Tolumonas auensis DSM 9187: one gene and its partner. Each later gene encodes a partner of the first gene's protein in a complex. Links are inferred from orthologs where the notes say so. Each region holds a gene or a part of one and is shown in the gene's direction. Other genes may lie near its edges.

Region 1 (3,082 bases):
ACCGTGAGTCAGGTGACCACCGTGTGCCAGGTTCATACCCAGAACGGTATCGCCCGGTTTCAGCAGCGCCATATAAACAGCAGCGTTTGCCTGAGAACCAGAGTGTGGCTGCACGTTAGCATAGACAGCACCGAACAGTGCTTTAGCTCGTTCAATAGCCAGAGTTTCAGTCTTATCAACAAACTCACAACCACCGTAATAACGTTTGCCCGGATAACCTTCGGCATATTTATTGGTTAATTGTGATCCCTGTGCTTGCATTACACGTGGGCTGGTGTAGTTTTCAGAAGCAATCAGTTCGATATGCTCTTCCTGACGCTGTGTTTCCTCCACAATTGAAGCCCACAGCTCCGGATCATAATCGGCGATGTTCATATCACGCTTCAGCATTATTAAGTGTCTCCTGACTCATGGCGTCATGTTAGGGTATTGTTATATTCTACCCTGCCTGACATCCGGGCGCATCAATAAAGCGACTCTTTTTACAAAGTAGCGGCCACCAATTAGTTGTCTCTCTGACAAAGACGCTATTGGCCATTTTTTGCTATTTTTCCTACGAAAATGCTGACAACGTACAAGAATCTACGGTAATCTTGCCAATCAACACGAAAACAATCATCTTCCGGATAGTTTTTGAACAATACCAGTCCGGAAATTGATTAAAATGAAAGATAGCTGCATATTTGCAGAGGATAGCGACTCAATGACTGCAAAGTTCCGCATTTTAGTGCTTAACGGCCCTAACCTGAATTTGCTGGGAAAACGTGAGCCAGGCATCTACGGCGCCGCAACACTTGACGACATTGTCGGTCGTTTGCAACAACTGGCTGCTGAGCTGGATGTTGAACTGACCCATAAACAATCCAACGCTGAATATGAACTGGTCGATACCATTCATCAGGCGATGGGGACAGTCGATTTTATCCTTATCAATCCGGCAGCCTTCACTCATACCAGCGTTGCGATCCGCGATGCTTTACTGGGTGTTGCCATTCCATTTATCGAAATTCATTTATCGAATGTTCATGCCCGTGAACCTTTCCGTCATCACTCCTTTTTATCTGATGTAGCCAAAGGCGTGATCTGTGGTCTGGGAGCTGATGGGTATGAATTCGCACTTACCGCGGCCGTCCGTCATCTGGAACGGTCATCCAATAATTGAACAAGCAGAAGAAGTTGAACTGAGAATGCAAATGGACATCCGTAAAATCAAAAAACTGATCGAGCTGGTTGAAGAATCCGGCATTGCTGAACTGGAAATCACCGAAGGTGAAGAATCGGTTCGCATCAGTCGCGCAGTCAGCGGTCAGGTTGCACCAATGATCAATTTCGCACCACAAGCAGCGCCTGTTGCCGCAGCAGCGCCGGTAGCGAATACCGCAGCACCAGCCGCAGAAGCAGTAAGTGGTTATACCCTGCGCTCTCCGATGGTTGGTACTTTCTACCGTTCTTCAGGCCCGGATGCAAAAGCATTTGTTGAAGTTGGCCAGTCGGTAAAAGTGGGCGATCCACTGTGTATCGTAGAAGCTATGAAGATGATGAACCAGATCCAGTCTGACAAAGCTGGTGTGGTAAAAAGCATTCTGGTTGAAAACGGCGATACCGTTGAGTTTGATCAGCCTCTGTTTATCATCGAATAAGAGAGCTCGTTATGTTGGATAAAATTGTCATCGCTAACCGTGGTGAAATAGCTCTGCGCATCCTGCGTGCGTGTAAAGAGCTCGGCATCAAAACGGTAGCAGTGCATTCCACCGCAGACCGCGATCTGAAACACGTTAAGCTGGCAGATGAAACCATTTGCATTGGTAAACCGTCCGCGAAAGATTCTTATCTGAACGTGCCTTCGATTATTGCAGCAGCGGAAGTGACCGGCGCAGTGGCTATCCACCCCGGTTACGGCTTCTTGTCTGAAAATGCAGACTTTGCAGAACAGGTAGAAAAGTCCGGCTTTATTTTCGTCGGCCCGAAAGCTGAAACTATTCGTCTGATGGGCGATAAAGTGTCAGCAATTGAAGCGATGAAAAAAGCAGGCGTGCCGTGTGTACCTGGTTCAGGTGGCCCGATTGGCGAAGATGCCAAACAAAACGCCGCCATTGCGAAACGTATCGGCTATCCGGTGATCATCAAGGCTGCCGGTGGTGGTGGTGGTCGCGGTATGCGTGTTGTACGCAACGAAGAAGAACTGCAAAACTCTGTTGCGCTGACTAAGTCAGAAGCGGGTCAGTTCTTTGGCAACGACATGGTCTACATGGAAAAATATCTGGAAAATCCTCGTCATATCGAGATCCAGGTATTAGCCGATGGTCAGGGCAATGCCATCTATCTGGGTGAACGTGATTGCTCTATGCAACGCCGTCACCAGAAAGTATTAGAAGAAGCGCCAGCACCAGGCATTACGGAAGATATGCGTCGTTACATCGGCGAACGTTGTGTTCGTGCTTGTATCGAGATTAACTACCGTGGCGCCGGCACGTTTGAATTCCTGTATGAAAACGGTGAGTTCTATTTCATCGAAATGAACACCCGTATTCAGGTAGAACATCCGGTGACAGAAATGATCACGGGTGTGGATCTGATCAAGGAGCAGCTGAAAATTGCTGCGGGTCAGCCACTGTCTATCAAACAGGATGAAATTCATATTCGCGGTCATGCGATTGAATGCCGTATCAACGCAGAAGATCCACAAACTTTCCTGCCAGCTCCGGGCAAGATCCAGTGGTTCCATGCACCGGGTGGTTTAGGCGTCCGCTGGGATTCTCATATCTATTCCGGCTATACCGTACCGCCGCATTACGATTCAATGATCGGGAAACTGATCTGCTACGGTGAAAACCGGGATATCGCAATCGCGCGTATGCGTCAGGCACTGGATGAGATTGTGGTGGAAGGGATCAAAACCAACATTCCGCTGCATAAAGAGATCCTGCGGGACGAAAACTTCCACAGTGGTGGCACTAATATCCACTATCTGCACAAGAAGTTAGGACTGTAAGTCTCTATCAATCGCTAAGGCCGCGTTCAAACGCGGCCTTTTTTATGCGATCAACGTCACGATTTACCCTGCTATTTTTCTCATCATGAG
Region 2 (3,105 bases), 1.0 Mb from region 1 along the record:
CACGATGGTATTGATATTGACGATGATGGCGGTGTCGGCGCCAAACTTGATCTGGCCCGTGCCTATCTCGAAATTGATGATAAAGCGAATGCTAAAGTGTTATTGCTTGAAGTGCAGGCTATGGGTAGCAGCGAACAGATAAAAGAGGCTGAAAAATTACTTTCCCGGATTGTATAAATAAATATAAAAAGTGGTGACCGAGATCACCACTTTTTTTTATCTCTTGCTGACGTATAATCCCGCGCGATAAAGTTCGGAGAAAAATATGCGTATTGCGCTAGGTATAGAGTATTTCGGTGCTGACTACTATGGTTGGCAGCGACAGCGGGAAGTAAACAGTGTTCAGCAAGAGTTGGAAACTGCATTATCGCGGGTCGCTAATCATCCTGTAGAAATACAGTGCGCAGGGCGCACAGATGCCGGGGTCAATGCGACAGGGCAGGTGATTCATTTCGATACAACAGCCAACCGGCAAATGTCCGCCTGGACGCTGGGTATAAATGCACAGCTTCCGGATGATATTGCAGTACGTTGGGCTCATGTTGTTGATGATAATTTTCATGCCCGTTTTTCTGCTACAGCACGCCGGTATCGCTATATCATTTATAATGAACCGCTTCGTCCCGGTATTCTGGCAAAAGGTGTCAGTCACTACTATCATCCGCTGAATGCAGATCAGATGAATGAGGCGGGTCAGCTTTTACTGGGTGAGCGTGACTTCACATCATTCCGTGCTGCACAATGCCAATCCAATACGCCATTCCGGAATATTATGTCCCTGTCGGTTCATCGGGCCGGAAGTTATGTCATTCTGGATATTCAGGCGAATGCATTTCTGCATCACATGGTCAGAAATATTATGGGTTCATTATTGCTTGTTGGTACTGGTGAAAAACCAAAGGAATGGATTGGTGAAATACTGGACGCCAAAGACAGAACGGTGTCAGGTGCCACAGCAAAAGCTGAAGGTTTGTACCTGGTGGATGTTACATACCCACTTCATTACGGGTTACCTAAACCACCGTTAGGGCCGTTATGGTTTAACGCATAAATTATAACGATAAGTAAACAAATTGTGTCTTTTGTGCTTTAATGCACGGTTGATATGCTATCGATCAAAACGAGATTAATCAGTAAGTTTTGGTCGTGTTAAGACTAAAGTAAGGAATCCCATGAGCTGGCTTGAAAAGATTCTTCCCAAAAGCGATAACTCTCGTCGTCACAACATACCTGAAGGTATCTGGACGAAATGCGATGGGTGCGAGCAGGTATTATACAAAGCCGAAGTAGAACGTAGTTTATCTGTTTGTCCTAAGTGTGGTCATCACATGCGGATTGGTGCCAGAGCCCGGTTAGAGCGTTTTCTTGACGTTAATAATCGCAGCGAGTTGGGCGCTGAACTTGAGCCGCAGGATATTCTGAAATTCAAAGATTCAAAAAAATACAAAGATCGTCTGACTTCAGCTCAGAAAGATACTAATGAAAAAGATGCACTGGTTGTCATGAAAGGAACTGTCAAAGGTGTTCCTGTTGTAGCTTGTGCATTTGAATTCGCATTCATGGGCGGTTCAATGGGCTCTGTAGTGGGTGCCCGTTTTGTGCGCGCAGTGGAAGAATGCATTAAAGAGCGTCGTGGTATGATTTGTTTTTCAGCATCCGGTGGCGCACGTATGCAGGAAGCTCTGTTCTCTCTGATGCAGATGGCCAAAACCAGTGCTGCACTGGAGCGTTTAAGCGAAGAAGGTTTGCCTTATATCTCCGTTCTGACAGATCCAACGATGGGCGGTGTTTCTGCCAGCTTTGCTATGTTGGGTGATATTAACGTGGGTGAACCCAAAGCATTGATTGGTTTCGCTGGTCCTCGTGTTATTGAACAGACAGTGCGTGAAAAATTGCCTGAAGGATTCCAGCGTTCAGAATTTTTGCTGGAAAAGGGTGCTATTGACATGATTGTCGATCGACGTGATATGCGCGATAAATTAGCCTCAATTCTGAGTAAATTTATGAATCTGAGCGTTATCGGGGAAAGTCACGCATGACATTGCCAGTCATGACTCAAAGCCAGTCTTTATCCGACTGGCTTTCTTATTTAGAGCAGATACATCCTCAGCAAATTGAGCTGGGGTTGCAGCGTGTCAAAACGGTGGCAGAAAGAGCAGCTTTAACGCAATTACCGGGCATTGTAATCACCGTAGGTGGTACAAATGGTAAAGGCTCTACCTGTGCGATGCTGGCCAGTATTTTACAGGCCGCCGGATATACAACGGGCGTTTATGCATCCCCGCATTTGCTGCGTTATAACGAGCGGGTGAAAATAAATGGTCATGAAGTCAGTGATGAAGATTTGTGCTTTGCGTTCGCAGACATTGAACAGAAACGAGCAGACATCAGCCTGACTTTCTTTGAATTCGGAACACTCGCGGCGTTTGCCGTTTTTAAAAAATACCAGCCTGATGTCATTCTTCTTGAAGTGGGACTGGGTGGCCGGCTTGATGCCACTAATATTATTGATGCTGATATATCTGTCATTACCAGTATTGATTTGGACCATTGCGATTGGCTCGGTAATACCAGAGATGCAATTGCTACAGAAAAAGCGGGCATCTATCGTTCAGAAAAACCGGCAATTTGTGGTGAACCTAATCCTCCGCAAACATTATATGCAGCAGTAAACCAAATTAATGCTCAGCTATACACGGTTGGTGAACAATTCAGTTACCAGCTAACAGAAGATAAATGGACATTCACTGGCCAGCACTGGCAATTTACTGATTTACCTGTTCCGGCTTTGCCACTACAGAATGCGGCAACCGTACTGGCAGTCCTGGAACATGTTCCTTTATCGGTATCTGAAAGTGCTATCCGGTCCGGATTGGAAAATGCTCAATTAGCTGGCCGATTCCAGACATTACAGAATCATCCAACGGTGATTATTGATGTTGCGCATAATCCTCATGCTGCCCGTTACCTGGCAATGCAATTAGAAAAGCAAAAAGCAGACAAAATAATTGCCGTAGTCGGTATGCTTAAAGATAAAGACATAGCGCATACACTGCAGCATGTTGTGCCATATGTATCTGCCTGGCATCTGGCTGATTTATCCGG

The links.
Region 2: the proteins of accB (region 1) and accD are in contact, whole or in part, in a solved structure (PDB 8UXZ), measured with the Escherichia coli proteins. The link is inferred for Tolumonas auensis DSM 9187 from one-to-one orthologs.

Annotation. Positions count from the first base shown.
Region 1 is NC_012691.1:2,757,068-2,760,149, forward strand. The notes cover bases 169-2,916. They hold accB (acetyl-CoA carboxylase biotin carboxyl carrier protein), read left to right. Parts: upstream 169-1,193; coding sequence 1,194-1,640; downstream 1,641-2,916. Other genes in these bases: glyA (serine hydroxymethyltransferase), read right to left, coding at 169-390; aroQ (type II 3-dehydroquinate dehydratase), read left to right, coding at 704-1,162; accC (acetyl-CoA carboxylase biotin carboxylase subunit), read left to right, coding at 1,652-2,916. Outside these bases: more of glyA, read right to left, coding at 1-168; more of accC, read left to right, coding at 2,917-2,992. UniProt on the Escherichia coli protein: This protein is a component of the acetyl coenzyme A carboxylase complex; first, biotin carboxylase catalyzes the carboxylation of the carrier protein and then the transcarboxylase transfers the carboxyl group to form malonyl-CoA.
Region 2 is NC_012691.1:1,730,915-1,734,019, reverse strand. Bases 335-3,105 are described here. They hold accD (acetyl-CoA carboxylase, carboxyltransferase subunit beta), read left to right. Parts: upstream 335-1,172; coding sequence 1,173-2,039; downstream 2,040-3,105. Other genes in these bases: folC (bifunctional tetrahydrofolate synthase/dihydrofolate synthase), read left to right, coding at 2,036-3,105; truA (tRNA pseudouridine(38-40) synthase TruA), read left to right, coding at 335-1,051. In the rest of the region: TOLA_RS08000 (FimV/HubP family polar landmark protein), read left to right, coding at 1-177; more of truA, read left to right, coding at 266-334.